Regions from separate parts of the Neorhizobium sp. DAR64862/K0K3 genome, predicted to be linked through region 2. Evidence: predicted binding sites of a transcription regulator. Region 2 holds the regulator's gene; each other region holds the start of a gene.
What was found. Region 2 encodes PhoB, which activates phosphate uptake and scavenging genes when phosphate is short. Its sites were predicted from a motif close to TGTCATNNANCTGTCAT; they were not measured.
Positions count from the first base shown of each region.

Region 1: a site for PhoB is predicted at 2,318-2,334, ahead of ACQY1L_RS15185 (alkaline phosphatase). Genes of this name have one in related genera too.
Region 3: a site for PhoB is predicted at 2,112-2,128, ahead of phnF (phosphonate metabolism transcriptional regulator PhnF). Genes of this name have one in related genera too.

Region 1 covers NZ_CP191449.1:3,131,387-3,137,377, forward strand. The annotation lists gene ACQY1L_RS15170 (lytic murein transglycosylase) at 1-751, opposite strand, end outside; gene ACQY1L_RS15175 (aspartate-semialdehyde dehydrogenase) at 954-1,988, opposite strand; gene ACQY1L_RS15180 (hypothetical protein) at 2,103-2,228, opposite strand; gene ACQY1L_RS15185 (alkaline phosphatase) at 2,386-4,149, shown strand; gene ACQY1L_RS15190 (hypothetical protein) at 4,317-4,754, shown strand; gene ACQY1L_RS15195 (ABC transporter ATP-binding protein) at 4,759-5,448, shown strand; gene ACQY1L_RS15200 (FtsX-like permease family protein) at 5,445-5,991, shown strand, end outside.
Region 2 covers NZ_CP191449.1:2,656,869-2,662,859, reverse strand. The annotation lists gene pstB (phosphate ABC transporter ATP-binding protein PstB) at 1-816, shown strand; gene phoU (phosphate signaling complex protein PhoU) at 868-1,581, shown strand; gene phoB (phosphate regulon transcriptional regulator PhoB) at 1,707-2,390, shown strand; gene ACQY1L_RS12855 (DMT family transporter) at 2,372-3,286, opposite strand; gene ACQY1L_RS12850 (ArsR/SmtB family transcription factor) at 3,411-4,199, shown strand; gene ACQY1L_RS12845 (PACE efflux transporter) at 4,138-4,572, opposite strand; gene ACQY1L_RS12840 (GcrA family cell cycle regulator) at 4,769-5,308, opposite strand; gene ACQY1L_RS12835 (aspartate aminotransferase family protein) at 5,760-5,991, shown strand, end outside.
Region 3 covers NZ_CP191449.1:2,900,690-2,906,680, reverse strand. The annotation lists gene ACQY1L_RS14130 (carbon-phosphorus lyase complex subunit PhnI) at 1-951, opposite strand, end outside; gene phnH (phosphonate C-P lyase system protein PhnH) at 971-1,570, opposite strand; gene phnG (phosphonate C-P lyase system protein PhnG) at 1,570-2,022, opposite strand; gene phnF (phosphonate metabolism transcriptional regulator PhnF) at 2,143-2,868, shown strand; gene ACQY1L_RS14110 (2,3-bisphosphoglycerate-dependent phosphoglycerate mutase) at 2,933-3,568, opposite strand; gene dapB (4-hydroxy-tetrahydrodipicolinate reductase) at 3,591-4,409, opposite strand; gene ACQY1L_RS14100 (ABC transporter ATP-binding protein) at 4,433-5,991, opposite strand, start outside.

The DNA of each region.
Region 1 (5,991 bases), 470 kb from region 2:
TCCAGCCTTGGATGGCGACGAAATTCGGCTCGCCCTGCTGGTAACCGGCGCCTGTACGCCAGCCATGACCCTTGAGGAAGTTGGCGGTCGATGCCAGGGCATCGGCGCGCGAACGGACCATGTCGATATGGCCGTCACCGTCGCCATCGGCGCCGTAGCGGATGACGTTGAGCGGCAGGAACTGGGTCTGGCCGATTTCGCCATGCGCTGCACCCTTTGCAGTGGTGCTGAGATCACCGCGGGCAACGAGCTGCAGGGCAGCGTAAAGCTGTTCGGTAAAGTATGCCGAACGGCGGCAGTCATAGGAAAGCGTTGCGACGGCTGACAGCGTATGCTGGTCGCCCATGTAATTGCCGAAACCGGTTTCCATGCCCCAGATCGCCAGGATCGGACCGGCCGGAACGCCGTAGCGGCGCTCAATCGACGCAAACAGCGCTGCGTTGGATTTCTTCATGGACTTGCCGCGCGAGATGATCGTTGCGCCACCGCGCTTTTTCATGAACTCGTCGAAGGAAAGCTTGAAGCTTTTCTGGCCGCGGTCGGCGCGAATGGTCGGGCGGTTGTAGACGACGTTGGCAAAGGCGCGGTCGAGAACTGCAGGGCTGATACCCTTGGACGGTGCCTGCTGCTTGAAATCGGCGACCCAGCGGTCGAAACCGGCTCCATCATTGCCGCAGGCGGCGGCAAAGGCCGGGGCTGCGGTCGCAAGCGTTGCTGCTGCGATCAATCCTGCCAGAATAGTCTTCATCATGCGGTCAAACCCGTCGAAAGTCCGGATTGCTTGGCCGAAAGCTTCCGGAAGAATTGCGCTATATTCGGCCTTATGACCCCAGTGGCGGATAATCGCAATTCATCTTCCCATGAATAGTTCGTGAAGAGAGACGAATCGAAAAAACCCCGTCATTTCTGACGGGGCTTTCTAAGCGGATTTGCTTAATAAAGTACGTTACTTATCAAGCAGCAACCTTGCGTGGCTTGATGAGACCGCGATTGACCAGAAGTTCGGCGATCTGGATCGCGTTCAGCGCGGCACCCTTGCGCAGGTTGTCGGAGACGACCCAGATGTTGAGTCCGTTTTCGACGGTTGCGTCTTCGCGGATACGCGAAATGTAGGTCGCATCTTCACCGGCGCATTCGAGAGGCGTGATGTAACCGCCGTCTTCGTGCTTGTCGATGACCAGGCAACCCGGCGCTTCGCGCAGAATATCGCGGGCCTGATCGGCCGTGATCTCGTTTTCGAACTCGATGTTGACGGATTCGGAGTGGCCGATAAAGACCGGAACGCGAACGGCCGTGCAGGTAACGCGGATCTTCGGGTCGAGCATCTTCTTGGTCTCGGCCAGAACCTTCCACTCTTCCTTCGTGTAGCCGTCTTCCATGAAGCTATCTATATGCGGGATGACGTTGAAGGCGATGCGCTTGGTGAACTTCTTCGATTCGACCGGATCAGCGACGAACACGGCGCGGGTCTGGGTGAAGAGTTCGTCCATGCCTTCCTTGCCGGCACCGGACACCGACTGGTAGGTGGAAACGACGACGCGCTTGATCTTGGCAAAGTCATGCAGCGGCTTCAGCGCGACGACGAGCTGGGCCGTCGAGCAGTTCGGATTGGCAATGATGTTCTTCTTGGAGAAACCGACGATGGCGTCGGGGTTCACTTCCGGAACGATCAGCGGCACTTCCGAATCGTAGCGCCAGGCGGACGAGTTGTCGATGACGACGCAGCCCTGCGCACCGATCTTCGGCGACCACTTCTTGGAGGCATCGCCGCCGGCGGACATCAGGCAGATGTCGGTATCGGAGAAATCGTAGTTCTCGAGGTTGGAAACCTTGAGCGTCTTGTCGCCGAAGGAAACTTCCGTTCCCTGGCTGCGGGCGGAGGCGAGTGCGACGACTTCATCAGCCGGAAAACCACGTTCCGCGAGAATGTTCAGCATTTCCCTGCCGACATTGCCGGTTGCACCGGCGACTGCGATCTTGAAACCCATTTCTTTGCTCTCTTTCTGTCTCTCCTCGGTTTTCTGAGGGGGAAGCCCGTGTCGCGCGCGACGCGGTGTTCCTTGTCCCCGGCCGTACCGGGGAGAGAGCGGTGGCCAGAGACGTCAGACGATAATTTTCGTCGTCGTTTTGGCCGTGGTTTTGTCGGAAACCGAAAGGGCAACATCCAGCCGCCCGGCAGATACTGCCAGGTCATAGCACGCAGCAAAGCGAAAGTCGCGGCGAAGCATGGACACTCCTTTTCCAAAGCTGCTCATAAAAGATTTTGCCGCAGAGTCAAGGTTGATGCGATCGGACCTCGGCGCCGTTATCACGTTTCTGTCATTGCACTGTCATGGCATGGGGCTATCCCCGAACCTCTATGCGACGCAACGACGGGGGTTTTCCATGCGTATGCTTCTTGCTGCCTTTGCAGCCACCACAATTCTTTCCGGCGGCGTGCAAGCCGCCCACGCCGCGAACGTCTTTCCGCTTGATCGGGCGACGATCCTGACCGGCTCTCCATTCGATTTCAAGGTCGAGTTCAGCTCGGTCGTGAAGCCTGAGGACGTCAAGATCACCGTCAACGGCCAGGACTACAAGTCTCTGTTCGGCAAGGATGTCGAGTTCGTTGCAGAAGAGAAGAACAAGGACAAGGTTCTCGGTTCCGCCGTCGTGCTGCGCGCACTGACGATCGCGAATGCCGGCGACTACAAGGTTGAAGTCTCTGCTGGTCCGGAAACCAAGAGCGTGACCTGGAACGTTTATGGCACCGCGGCGCAGCCAAAGGCCAAGAACGTGATCTTCCTGATCGGTGACGGTCTTTCCGTGGCGCATCGCACCGCTGCCCGCATCATGGCCAAGGGCATGACCGAGGGCAAGGCGAACGGTCGTCTCGCAATGGACGACATCCCGCCGGCAGCCTTTGTCGGGACGTCCGCGACGGACGCTGTCGCCACCGACAGCGCCAACACGATGTCGGCCTATATGACCGGCCACAAGACAGCCGTGAACGCAATCGGCGTCTATGCCGATCGCACGCCTGACTCGATGGACGATCCGAAGGTTGAAACATACGCGGAAGCGGTCCGCCGCCAGACGAAGAAGTCGATCGGCATCGTCACGACCGCAGAAGTTCAGGACGCAACACCCGCAGCCGTCGTCGCCCATACCCGCAAGCGCGGCGACAAGGCGGAGATCAACGGCATGCTGTTCGACGTCAAGCCGGACGTCCTGCTCGGCGGCGGTTCCGCCTACTTCCTGCCCCAGGCGACGCCTGGATCCAAGCGCAAGGACGACAAGGACTATATCGCCCTGTTCAAGGACGCCGGCTACATGCTTGCGACCAGCAAGGCTGAACTGGCAAGGGCATCCGGCACCAATACGGGTAAGATCCTCGGCCTGTTCCACACCGGCAACATGGACACGACGCTTGACCGCGAATTCCTGAAAAAGGGCACGACCGCGAAGTTCCCGGACCAGCCGGGCCTCGTCGACATGACTAAGGTCGCCCTCGACACGCTGTCGAAGAACCCGGACGGCTTCTTCCTGATGGTCGAAGCTGCCAATATCGACAAGATGTCCCATCCGCTGGACTGGGACCGCGCCGTCGTCGATACGATCGAATTCGACAAGGCAATCGCCGCAGCCCGCGAATTTGCCGACAAGAACCCCGACACGCTGATCATCGTCACCGGCGATCATACCCACGGTGTTTCGATCATCGGTACGGTCAACGATGAAAAGCCGGGCGACGACATGCGCGAAAAGGTCGGGACCTATGCCGAGGCAGGCTTCCCGAACTATATGGACGAGAACAAGGACGGTTATCCTGACAAGGTCGATGTTACCAAGCGCCTGTTCCTGAACGCCAATAACGGCCCTGATCATTACGAGACATTCCGTCCGAAGCTCGACAATCCCTTCGTTCCGGCCATCCAGAACGAAAAGAAGGAATATGTCGCCAACGAAGCCTACAAGGATGTCCCTGGTGCCGTTCTCGTGACCGGCATCATTCCGAAAAGCGCCGACAGTGGCGTCCATGCGGTTGACGACGTCGTGCTTCAGGCTGCCGGCCCGGGTTCGGAAGGCTTCCGCGGCTATATGGAGCAGAGCGACGTCTACAAGGTTCTCGCGGAAACTTTCGCGCTGGGCGCCAAGCAGACCAACTGATCAGACCTATTGGGCCTGAACGACCAAAGAGGGGCATGTCCTGAGGCGTGCCCCTATCTACTTCAGATATCGCGGGACTTGAAGATATGCCTCAGCTGCAGGATGATGACGGCGCTCGTCAAGGGAAAGTGATTATGGGAGCGCTCGAGATGGTCGACCGTCGCCAGATGCTCAAGACCTCGCTTGGCATCATTGCCGGCCTGCCGCTGCTGATATCAGGCGCAACCGCCCGCGCAGGAAACGGGCTTTCCTTCGACGAACTCTACGGCAAGGTCAGCGTTCTCGGACTGGAATTTTCCGACAAGGTCAAGCGGCTGAACGGCCAGGAGATCGCCATGCGCGGTTTCATGGCGCCACCGCTGAAGGCGGAAGCCTCGTTCTTTGTTCTGACCGAAGTGCCGATGTCGATCTGCCCGTTCTGCTCCACCGATGCGGACTGGCCAGACAATATCGTCGTTGTCTATCTCGATGAGAAGCAGACATTCACCCAGCCAAGCCAGACGATCGAGGTGCGCGGCACGCTCGAGATGGGCTCGTGGACCGATCCGGACACCGGCTTCGTGAGCCTGCTGCGGATCCGACAGGCGGAATACGGTACGGTCTGACGACATGATGCCTCTGAAGGTGCAATCTCTCGCCGTCTCGTTTCCCGGTCTGGCGACACCGGTTCTTTCCATCGCGAACCTTGAGATCTCCGCCGGTAGCCGCGTTGCGCTGACGGGCGGGTCGGGATCGGGCAAGAGCACGCTTCTCAATATCATTGCGGGGCTGGAGCGTGTCGGTAGCGGCCATGTGGTCTGGGGCGGGCAGGATATCGCCAAACTGTCGGAAGGCCGGCGAGACCGCTGGCGGGCCGAAAATGTGGGCCTCGTGATGCAGGATTTCCATCTCTTTGCGGGTCTTTCGGCGCTGGATAACGTGCTGCTGCCGGCACGGCTTTCGCGGGTCTCGACCCCGAATCTGGTGAAAAGAGCGCATGAGCTGATCGAGACCGTGGGGTTGAAGCGACCCGGTCAGTCCGTCGAGACCATGTCGCGCGGCGAGAAGCAGCGGGTGGCGATCGCCCGGGCGCTGCTGCGCAAGCCGGGTATCATCATTGCCGACGAGCCGACGGCAAGCCTCGATCTCGAAAACGGCGAGGCGGTGGGGGATCTGCTTCTGTCCGTCGCGGCCGGTGCCGGCAGCACGCTTGTTGTGGCGACGCACGACCAACGCATGATCGAACGCCTCGACCGGCGCATCGTGCTCAGGGGCGGGTGCATCGTCGGCGATGATGTTGTCGGGAAGGTGCCGGTATGATCCGTTTTATCATCGCCGACCTGCGGCGTCTCTGGCTGGGCTGCGCCGTCGTGGTGCTTCTGGTTGCCTTAGCTACGGCGCTCGGGGTTGCCGTGACCCTGCAGGAACGGTCGCTGCGGCTCGGCAGTGCGCGTGCCGCCGACAAGTTCGATCTGGTGATCGGCGCCTCCGGCAGCGAAACGCAGCTGATCCTCTCGTCGATCTTCCTGCAGCCGGCACCCTTGCCGCTGGTCGATGGAGAAGTGCTGGCAAAACTTGCCGCCGATCCGCGCGTCGCCTGGGCAGCTCCCGTCGGTTTCGGCGATTCCTTTGCCGGCTATCCGATCGTGGGAACGACGACGAGGCTTGTGACCAGCACGACGCCGGGCTTTGGCGAGGGGCGCTTGTTTGCCGCGGAAGGCGAAGCGGTTCTCGGCGCTTCAGTCACTCTTACGGTCGGCGCCGTCGTCAAGCCGATGCATGGAACAGCCGAAACCGGTGGTCCAACCCATACGGAGATCGCATACAAGGTCGTCGGCAAGCTCAAACCGACCGGCACGCCAT
Region 2 (5,991 bases):
ATGAACATGATGTCAGAAGCTGCAGTTGAGAAGGCGCTGGACAAGAAAATGAACGACGTTGCATATAAGATGATCGGCAAGGATGTCTCCGTTTATTACGGTGACAAGCGCGCTCTTTATGACGTGAACCTGAATGTCCGCCAAAATACCGTCACTGCTTTGATCGGTCCGTCTGGCTGCGGCAAGTCCACCTTCCTGCGCACGATGAACCGCATGAACGACACGATCGAGGGTTGCCGCGTCACCGGCAAGATCACGCTCGACGGCGACGATATCTACGACAAGGAAATCGACGTCGTGGAGCTGCGCGCCCGGGTCGGCATGGTGTTTCAGAAGCCGAACCCGTTCCCGAAGTCGATCTACGAGAACATTGCCTACGGTCCCCGCATCCACGGCCTTGCCCGCGGCAAGACGGAAATGGACGCGATTGTCGAGGCAAGCCTGCAGCGCGCCGGCCTCTGGGCAGAAGTCAAGGATCGCCTGCATGAAGGCGGTACCGGCCTTTCCGGCGGTCAGCAGCAGCGCCTTTGCATCGCCCGTGCGATCGCCGTTTCGCCTGAAGTCATTCTGATGGACGAGCCGTGCTCGGCACTCGACCCCATCGCCACGGCCAAGGTCGAGGAACTGATCCACGAACTGCGCGCCAACTACACGATCGTGATCGTCACCCACTCGATGCAGCAGGCAGCCCGCGTTTCACAGCGCACGGCAATGTTCCATCTCGGCCATCTGGTCGAGGAAAACGATACCGACAAGATGTTCACCAATCCGGATGACCAGCGCACCCAGGATTACATCATGGGCCGCTTCGGCTGATGCGGGCGCAGAGCCCGTCAGCCGCAACTGCAGACATCAAGGATCAGACACATGGTTTCGACCCATATTCTCTCGGCCTATGACGAGGAACTGAAATACCTGAACCGCCGGATCTCCGAAATGGGCGGCCTGGCGGAGCAGATGTGCGGTGATGCCGTGCGTGCGCTCGTCAACTCCGACTCGGCGCTGGCCCAGAAGGTCATCTCGGACGACGTCATTCTCGACCACGCCGAGCGCGATATCCAGGACAAGGCGATCGTCACCATCGCCAAGCGCCAGCCGATGGCAGCCGATCTTCGCGAGATCATCGGCACGCTGCGCATTGCAGCTGACCTGGAACGCGTCGGCGACCTTGGTAAGAACACCGCCAAGCGCGTGCTCGCCGTGCAGGGAACAGGCGTCCCGCGCAAGCTCGCCCGTGGTCTGGAGCATCTTTCCGAACTGGCGCTGGTGCAGCTCAAGGACGTTCTTGATGTCTTCGCCAACCGCTCCGCGGAAAAAGCCGAAATCATCCGCCAGCGCGATGAAGAGATTGACGCGATGTACACCTCGCTGTTCCGCGAACTCCTCACCTACATGATGGAGGATCCGCGCAACATCACCACCTGCACCCATCTCCTGTTCTGCGCCAAGAACATCGAGCGCATCGGCGACCACGCGACCAATATCGCCGAGACCATCTACTACATCGCAACCGGCGCACAGCCGGAGGGCGAACGTCCGAAGGACGATACGTCCAACATGCTCGGCTCCGCCGGGACATGATGCAGCTCTCCCGAAATCGCCTGCCGGTTTCGGGACGATAACTGCCAAAACCAATGACCTGAAGCAGCGCGAGCGGATCTGGCGGATCTAAGTGCAGTTCGGGACGAGTGACGGAGCAAGTCGGAATGCAGCCGAAGATCGCAGTCGTGGAAGACGAAGAGGCCCTCAGCGTCCTCCTTCGGTATAACCTGGAGGCCGAGGGTTACGAGGTCGATACCGTGCTTCGCGGTGACGAAGCGGAAATCAGGCTTCAGGAGCGCGTTCCGGATCTTCTCATTCTCGACTGGATGCTGCCGGGCGTTTCAGGCATCGAACTGTGCCGTCGCCTGCGCATGCGGCCGGAGACGGAACGCCTGCCGATCATCATGCTGACGGCGCGCGGCGAAGAAAGCGAGCGCGTTCGTGGGCTTGCCACGGGCGCCGACGACTATGTGGTCAAGCCGTTTTCGACACCGGAGCTGATGGCCCGCGTCAAGGCGATGCTGCGTCGTGCCCGACCCGAAGTGCTGTCGAGCGTCCTCAAATGCGGCGACATCGAACTCGACCGCGAAACCCACCGCGTTCACCGCAAGAGCCGCGAAGTTCGCCTCGGGCCGACAGAGTTTAGACTTCTAGAATTCCTGATGGCGTCGCCCAGCCGCGTCTTTTCGCGCTCGCAGTTGCTCGACGGCGTCTGGGGCCATGACATCTATGTCGACGAACGCACCGTCGACGTGCATGTGGGGCGCCTGCGGAAGGCACTCAACTTCTCCAACATGCAGGACGTCATCCGCACGGTCCGCGGTGCCGGCTACTCGATGGAAGCCTGAGCACCGCGTCTCCTAGCCGGCAGCGTCATGGCAATGACACCGGTCACGACGCAGGCGAGACCGAGCCAGGCTGTCGAGGCAAGCGTTTCGCCGAGAAACACGACGCCGATGCCAACGCCGATCGGCACCCGCAGATAGGCCTGCGCCGTCGTGCCGACGGAGCCCAGCGTCCGCACCAGCCGGAAATAGATGACGAAGGCGAGCGCCGTCGAAAATACCGCGAGCGCCAACAGGGCGAGCATCGAATCGGTGCTGGGCGTCAGCGTCCAGGGCCGGTCGACCACGAGGCTCACGGGAATGAGGATGGCCGCCCCTGCGATCAGCGATCCCGCGGCGGGCATCATCGGGTCCAATCCCTTAAAATTCTTGCCGAAGATGGCAGCCGCCGCATAGCAGATCGTCGCCGCCACGATGGCGAGTTGAGCCCAGAGGTTCTCGCCCGACCCGGCAAGCGCCTCCATGCCGACGATCAGGCATATGCCGACAATGCCTGCGGCAACTCCAAACAGCTTGGCCGCAGAGACGCTTTCATGGCGCGTGATCAGCGCCGTCAGCAGAAACGCGAAGATCGGCGTCGTGGAACTCAAAATGGTGGCAAGGCCCGCATCGGTCGTCTGTTCGGCCCAGGCAATCAGGGTGAAGGGGACAGCGCTGTTGAGGCCGGCCTGAACCGTGAAGAGCGTCCAGGTCTGCCGGTCGGTCGGCAGCTTCAATCCGCGAAGGCGAAGTGCCGCAGCGAGAATGAGACCGGCGACCAGTGTTCTGACGGCGATAAAGGTGACGGGCGAAATCGTCTCCACACCGACTTTGATCAGCGTGTAGGACGCGCCCCAAAGCGTCGCGAGCGTGAGGAGCAGCAACAGATCCGTTGCCATGCTTGTTTTGGTGTCCGCCATTCCAGTTCCTATCCCCATCCATGCAATCTCCGCCCCTCTTAGCGGAGAGAGGAAAAGAAATGCTTCGGCGACGGCCGAACCGTTGATCGCTGACGGCAAAGTTTTCCGGTGCTAGAACTGGATCATGTCCAATATGGTTTCAGGAAATACGATTGCGGAAGTTGCAAGCCTGATCGGCGATGTCGCGCGCGCCAACATGCTGTCCGCGCTGATGGGCGGCCAGGCGCTGACGGCGGGCGAACTGGCACGCCATGCCGGCGTCACCGCGCAGACAACCAGCGGCCATCTCGGCAAACTGGCCCAGGCGCATCTGATCGCAGTCGAAAAGCAGGGCAGGCACCGCTATTACCGACTTGCCTCTCCGGAAGTCGCGCACGCGATCCACGCGTTGATGGCAGTCGCCGCAGACGGACCGAAGCGCCATCACCCTGTGGGCCCGAAAGATGAAGCGTTACGGCTAGTCCGCACCTGTTACGACCACATGGCCGGCCGTCTCGCCATCGCGCTCGCCGACTCCCTGACCGGCAACGGCTATCTGCTGCTCGGCGATGGAGCCGGCCTGATCACCGATGAAGGTCGGCGTTTCTTTTGTGATTTCGGGATCGATCTCGACCAGCTGACCCGTTCGAAACGCCCGCTCTGCCGGACATGCCTCGATTGGAGCGAGCGACGGCCGCATCTGGCGGGACAAATGGGTGCGGCGCTGCTGGACCGCGCTCTTGGCGTCGGCTGGATCAGCCGCCGAGAGGAAACCCGGGCTCTGCGGATCACGCGCGCCGGAGAGATCGGGTTTGCTGACAAATTCAGGCTTCCATCGGACTGGCGTATTGCACCGTCCGAAACTCTGATGGTCAGGCGGCTTCCTGGGTCTTCCATTCCGGCAGCGGGAACAACTTGTCGTAGCCAAGATTGAAGAGATAGGCATAGACCACGTAGAACAGCGCGATCGCGATATCCATTGTCAGCGCATGGAGAAGGGTAATCTGCAGATACCACGCGATAAACGGCATCAGCACGACCAGCAGACCGATTTCGAACAGCACCGCATGAGCAATGCGCAAGGCAGGCGTCTTTAGCGTCGTACCCCGTCGCGCCTGCAGAAAGCGGTCGAAACCCAGATTGTAGAGGTAGTTCCAGCCGGTCGCGACCGTCGCAGACACGACGCCGACAATGCCCATATGTTCGGCCGGCATGTCGAAGACGAAAGCGCCGAGCGGCACCATCATCAGAAGCCCGATGATTTCAAAGCTGATGGCGTGGCGAATACGGTCTCTTATCGAGCGCATGATCTTCCCCTTTAGGTGAGGTTCATGCCGGGTCGTCCCAGCGTTATGCCCATTCAGGGGGAGGTCGTCCTCTCTCGAGGCCGAAATAGGAGCCCAGGGAGTGCGAGGCAAGTTTTTTCAGCGCAAGTCAGCCATGCCGAAAACGCAAAAGGCGGGCCAGAGCCCGCCTTCGATCTTGTTTCCGCAGCCGTCTGACTCAGGACGCGCGGGCAGCCGGACGACGGCGCTCGTGCACCGGCTGGTAGGCAAGCTTCGCGTGATATTTGCAATAGGGCGACGCATCCTGCGCATCGCAACCGCAGAAATGAAAGTCGTCCGTCAGCGGATCGCCAACCGGCCACTTGCATGTGCGCTCGGTGAGATCCGTCAGCGACAGACGGCGCGAGATCGGCACAACGACGCTGCCGGAAGCGGTGTATTTCACCGGTTCGGCGACGTTGACGTCCTGATCTTCCTTGAGGGCGTTTGCACCCACCGTCCGTGCTGCGGGACGGGCTGTGTCGCGTCCGGCAAAGCTCGGCGCGCGCGGAGCTGCGGGCGCTGGGCGCTTGGATGCCGGGCGATTGGCCGACGCCGAACCGCCTGCTTTGGCGCGACCCGGAAGGTTGAGACGGTGCACTTTGCCGATCACGGCATTGCGGCTTACGCCTCCAAGTTGGGCTGCAATCTGGCTGGCGCTGAGACCTTCCGACCATAGTTTTTTAAGTCGCTCGACGCGCTCATCAGTCCAGTTCATGCCGTTCTCCGCCTTTGAACGTTGCTGGCAGACAGAATCCGTTCACCTCTGCGGCGAAATAAATCCGCCGCACCCACGCAATCTATGCTTCGAGGTGACTAGTTCCGCCGCATGCGTTCTAGTAATTGAGGATTAACCTAGTGTGTGGCTGACTCCGTGGCAAGAGTCGCTCGAATCGCCGCGAATCGATTTCGCGGTTTTCCCCAACTTGCTGCCCTCAAGAGTCATTTTTGTCACAGACCGAAATGCCGCAACACAGCATCAGGTTGCATCGCGGCGTATGCCCCGAAAGCCCTATAAAACACCAAGTTTTGTTGACATGGAGGCACTTAGCCATGATAGTGCCCGCGCCGCCCGGTGGGCGGCATTTTTGATTTTTCAGGCCGCATTCCCGGTCTCCGGAGAGGTCTGGAGAGGGGGGTCGGAACCTACCCAGAGGAGTGATGTCGCCATGGCTGAAGCCGCACTTTACGACACGTTTGCCCGGGCACCTTTGCGCTTTGATCGAGGCGAGGGCGTATGGCTTGTGACGGAAGGTGGCGAGCGATATCTGGATTTCGGGGCAGGCGTTGCCGTCACCTCCTGCGGTCATTCCAATCCGCATCTGGTAAACGCGCTGAAGTCGCAGGCCGAGAAGGTCTGGCACCTTTCCAACCTCTACGAGATCCCGGAGCAGGAGCGTC
Region 3 (5,991 bases), 240 kb from region 2:
CGAAATGACGAATTCCTCGTCCTGCGCCGGCGCGGTAATGTCCTCGCCAAGCTCTTCGGCGCGAAGGGCGCGGTCCACCAGCGACATCGACATCGCCTTGCGCTCGCTCTGCCCGAACACGAGCCCGTAGCCGCGGGTAAACTGCGGCGGTGCTATGGAGGAGCCCTTGAACTGGTTGATCATCTGGCACTCGGTCAGCTGGATGCGACCGAGGGAGACCGGGAAGCCGAGTTCCGGCATGTCCATTTCCACCTCCACCTCGCCGATCCGGATTTCGCCGACGAATGGGTGGTTCCGGCCATAGCCGCGCTGCGTCGAGTAGCCGAGCGCCAGCAGGAAGCCCTCGTCGCCGCGGGCGAGTGCCTGCAGCCGGAGGTCACGACCCATCGGAAATTCCAGCGGCTCGCGCGTCAGGTCTCCCGCCGCATGGTCATCGGGAAGGTCGCCGTCCGGCTCGATCAGCCCTTCATGCGCCAGAATGTCGGAGACACGCATGATCTCCTCGCCGGACGCCTCTTTGCGTGCAGGATCGGCGATCACCTCATCCGTCAGAAGCGAGGGATCGAGAAGACGATGGGTGTAGTCGAAGGTGGGACCGAGCAACTGGCCGCCCGGCAGATCCTTGTAGGTCGCCGAGACGCGCCGCTCGACCTTCATGGCCGCGGTATCGACCGGAAGGGAAGAACCGAAGCGGGGCAGCGTGGTGCGGTAAGCCCGAAGCAAAAAGATCGCCTCGATCAGATCGCCACGCGACTGGCGCACCGCAAGCGCTGCCAGTGACCGATCATAAAGCGAGGCTTCCGCCATCACCCGGTCGACGGCAAGGCCAAGCTGTTCGGCGATCTGCTCGATCGTGAGGGCTGGAAGCGACCGGTCGCCGCGACGTCGGTCGGCAAGCAATGCGTGAGCGTTGGTAATGGCGGCCTCGCCACCCTTGACTGCAACATACATGGGTTTGATCTCCTTCGGCTCAGCCGGCAATCCGGGTGGTGCGCGGCAGGCACAGGAACTGCGCTCCGGCAGTGAGAATGACGTCGACTCCGCGGGGAAAGAGCGCCCTGTTGTCGTCCCAGAGCCTCCCGAACATATCCGGCAGTCCCGCGACGGCGACCGTCCTGGTGCCGAGGATCCCCGGTCCGGTCAGGGTCAGTTGTTCGCCGTCGCCAAGAGCTGAGACTTCGAGGATCAGTGTCGTGGATCGGTCAGGGTATTCCTGGGTGCCGGCGGCAAACAGGCCGAAGGAAGAGGGTGCCGTGCCTGATTCGATAAAGGCGAAGCTGCTCTGCGCCTTTTCGCGGGTGATCGGTGCACCCGTATGGAAACCGATCCATTCCGGCATGGCAGACTTTGCAAGACCGGCGCTCAGCCAGACGGGGGTATCGTGATCGCAGAGGGTCAGAGCAATCGCGCCGGCCGCATTGCCGAGCGGTTCCGGCTGGCCGGCCTGAAGCGCGGCGTCGTAGATCGTTCCGGGCCGCGCCATCCCGTCCATCAGCGTTTTGAAAATGGTCTGGGATTGGAAAACCGGATCGGCGAACCCACCGGCGAGGGCTTGTGCATGAACGGCCATCAATCGTCTCCCCGTACCATTGTGAAGAAGTCGACGCGGGTCGCCGCGGTCTCTTCCGCTTTCTGTCTGTCCTCAGCGGCGATGCGGCTTTCGGTCGGTGAAAGAAGCGCCGTTTCGACGAAGTCGCGGGTCTCTGCTTCCTGCCACAGCGCATCGAAGATCGCAGACAGCCTCGCCTTTCCCTTGTCGGCGCCGAGCGCCTGGGCGTGGCCGGCCGTGCCGGAGGCAAGAAGGATGGTTGCGCGGGTCACCGTCGCTTCACCGAGATTGAAGGGCGAGCCGCCGCCGCCGATCCGGCCGCGAACCATCACCAGACCGGTTTCCGGTCCGCGCACGGGTTTGACGGTGGGCTTGTCGGACAGCCCGTTCCATGCGGCCTTCAATTCGTCGCAGGATGTTTGCGCCAGAAGCTCGATGCAGCGGCGCCGCTTTTCCGGTTCCGCCAGCGCCATGTGATTTCCCGCAGGATCCATCGGTCATCTCCTAAATGTCTATTTATATAGACAACCATACAAATTACATGTACCAATAAAGGCGGCGTATAACAAGCGTGTGACAGGGGTACTGATCGGGTGATTGTTCAGAGGCAGAGCGGCGTCGCGTTGTGGCGGCAGATAGCCGACCGTATCCGCACGGCGATCGCAAACGGCGATTACGATGCGACCGGCAAGGTGCCGCCGGAGATCTCGCTGGCGGCGGAGTGCGGCGTGAACCGCCATACGGTGAGAAGCGCGCTGGCAGCGCTGGCGCAGGAGGGCATTGTGCGGGCCGTTCAGGGACGGGGAACGCTGATCGAGCGCAAGGAGCGGCTGAACTTCCCGATTTCCAGGCGAACCCGGTTCAGCGAGGGCATCGGTGATCAGGCGAAAGAAAAGGAAGGTCTGCTGCTGGCGGCGTCCGAGGAATCGGCGACACCGGACCTGGCGTCGCGCCTGCAGCTTGCGGTCGGCGCTGCCGTGATCCGGCTTGAAACCCTGCGCAAAGCGGATCGCCGTCCGGTATCACGGGCAACCGCCTGGTTCCCGGCCGATCGCTTTTCAGGGATCGCAGAGGCCTATCGCGAGAGCGGCTCCATAACCGCAGCCTTCGCGGCAATCGGCCTGACCGACTATCTCCGCGTCTCGACCGAGGTTACGGCGGTCCACGCCGAAAGCGCCGACCTTGCAGATCTGGAATTGTCGCCGGGTGCGATCATGCTGGTAACGCGCGCACTGAACGCCGATCCGGAAGGCGTGCCCGTGCAGTATGCGATCAGCCGTTTCCCGGCCGACATGGTGCAGTTCACGATCGAGAACTGACAAATGAAAACGCCGGCCCGCATTGTCCATACGAGCCGGCGCGATCTTGAAGACTTGGCGCGTATTAATGCGCGGCGGACATGTCGCCCAGAACCTTCTTGGAAGCGACGGTCGAATCCGCGTTCAGTACGTAGACCATCGGCACGCCGGTCGCGAGGTTGAGCTTGAGGATCTCTTCCTTGCTGAGACGGTCGAGAACCATCACCAGCGAGCGCAGCGAATTGCCATGGGCGGCAACGAGAATCTTTTCGCCGCGCAGCACGCGCGGCAGGATCTCGGTCATGTAATAGGGCCATACCCGGGCACCGGTGTCGCGCAGGCTCTCGCCGCCCGGTGGCGGGATGTCGTAGGAACGGCGCCAGATATGCACCTGCTCTTCGCCCCACTTCGCCCGCGCATCGTCCTTGTTGAGGCCGGAGAGATCGCCGTAGTCGCGCTCGTTCAGGGCCTGGTCGCGGATGGTCTCAAGGTCGGTCTGGCCGAGCTTGTCGAGCACGATCTTCAGCGTATCCTGCGCGCGCTTGAGATCGGAGGTGAAGGCGATATCGAACTTGATGCCGGTGTCAGCAAGCGCCTGGCCGCCGGTCTCGGCTTCCTGAATGCCGAGCGGGGTAAGCTCGGGATCCTTCCAGCCGGTGAAAAGGTTCTTCAGGTTCCAGTCGCTCTGGCCGTGGCGAACGAGGACGAGTGTACCGCTCATGAATTGAATTCCTCCGATAGTGTCAAGAAAGCCCGAGTACGTCGAGCATGGAATAGAAACCCGGCTTTTCGTTGCGCGCCCAGACGGCCGCAGCAACCGCGCCGCGGGCAAAGATCGAGCGGTCGCGGGCACTGTGCGACAGCGTCACCAGCTCGCCTTCGCCGGCGAGGATGACCGAATGATCGCCGACAACGGAGCCGCCGCGAAGCGTCGCAAAGCCGATCGTGCCGGCAGGGCGAGGGCCGGTATGGCCGTCGCGCACCCGCACCGACTGCGTGGCAAGATCGATGCCGCGACCAGCAGCCGCCGCTTCGCCAAGCAGCAGCGCGGTGCCGGATGGCGCATCCACCTTGTGCTTGTGGTGCATCTCGACGATTTCGATATCCCAGCCGGCTGCCGGAAGCGCTTTTGCCGCATCCCTGGTCAGAACGCCGAGCAGGTTGACGCCGAGGCTCATATTGCCGGATTTGACGACCCGTGCATGCCGGGCGGCGGCCTCGAACTTTTCCTCGTGCTCGGCTCCGCATCCGGTCGTGCCGATCACATGCACGATGCGCGCCTGTGCGGCGAGCCCGGCGAAGGTCACGCTCGCTGCGGGTGCCGTGAAATCCAGAACGCCATCGGCGTCGAGAAACGCTTTCAGGGGATCGGTGGTGACGGTGACGCCAAGCGGCCCGGTTCCGGCAAGATCACCGGCATCCTTGCCGACGAAGGCTGAGCCTTCCCGTTCGATTGCGGCATGCAGCGTGACGCCGTCGGTCTCATGGATGATCCGGATCAGGGCCTGGCCCATCCGGCCTGCCGCACCAACCACTACAAGCTTCATGTCGTTTGCGGCCATGGGCTAATTGTTTCCTGACGAATTCACGAAAGATCTCTGACGGGCAGTTGCAGGTTGTTGAGGCGAGCGTAGAGCCCGTCCTTGCGCTGCGCAAGAACCTCATGCGTGCCTTCTTCCATCACCCGGCCCTCGTGCATCACGATGATCTTGTCGGCCTTGACGACGGTGGAAAGCCGATGCGCGATGACAATCACGGTGCGTCCGCGCATGGCGGTATCGAGCGCCTTTTGAACGGCGGCTTCAGACTCGTTGTCGAGCGCAGACGTCGCTTCGTCGAGCAGCAGGATCGGCGCATTTCGCACCAGTGCGCGGGCGATCGAAAGCCGCTGCCGCTGGCCGCCGGACAGGCTCATGCCGTTTTCGCCGACAGGCGTTTCATATCCGAGCGGCTGCGCCAGGATGAATTCATGGGCATATGCAAGTCTTGCCGCCTCTTCGACTTCTGCATCCGTCGCTTCCGGCCGGCCGTAGCGGATGTTGTCGCGGATGGTGCCTTCAAACAGGTAGGGCTGCTGCGAGACATAGGCGAGCTGATGGCGCAGCGACGACTTGGTGACCTCGGCAATGTTTTGCCCGTCGATCAGGATTGCGCCTTCCGCCGGGTCGTAGAAACGGGGAATGAGGCTGATGATCGTCGATTTTCCGGCGCCGGATGGACCGACAAGCGCCGTCGTCTGGCCACCTTCGGCCACAAGATCGACACCGCGCAGGATCGGGCTGCCACTGCCGTAGGAGAACACGACGTTGTTCAGTTCGACGCGCGCCTTGTCGACGACGAGGTCCTTGGCACCGGCCATTTCCCGCTGTGCCGGCTGCATGTCGAGAAGGGCATAAATCATCTGCGCGTTGACGACGGCACGGTCGAGCTGCACCTGCAGCTTGGCCAGCCGTCGTGCCGGGTCATAGGCCATCAGCAGCGCGGTGACGAAGGCAAAGAAAGCGCCTGGAGGTACGTTGTCATAGATCGAGCGGAACGCCGCATAGGCCAGCACGCTGGAGATCGCAAAACCGGCAAAGGTTTCGGTCAGCGGCGACGTGCGCTCCGACAGACGGGCGATACGGTTGGCGCGGCCTTCTGCCGCTTTGATGATGCGGCTCACCTTGCTGTCGAGTTCGCCTTCCATCGTGAAAGCCTTGACCACGGCGATGCCCTGGATGGTTTCCTGCATGGCGCCAAGCACGCGGCTGTTCTGTTCAACAGCCTCTCTTGTGGCGGCGCGAAGGCGCTTGGAAACGTAGCGCAGCGCATAAAGAAGCGGCGGTGCGACGGCAAAGACGATGAGCGACAGGACCCAGTCCTTCGTCACCATCACCCCGATCAGCGCGACCAGCGTCAGGAGATCGCGCGCCGTGGAGGTGACCGTCAGGTTGAGGACGTCACGAACGCCGTTGATGTTCTGGCTGATCTGGGCTGCAAGATGGGCGGATCGGGCTTCGGCAAAGAAGCCGACCGACAGCGACATCAGGTGCGAGTAGATCCGGCGTTGATAACGGGCGACGATATTGTTGCCGATCTTCGACAGCGTCACGGCCTGGCCGTAGGTGGCAAAGCCGCGCAGCACGAAGGCGGCAAGGATCGATC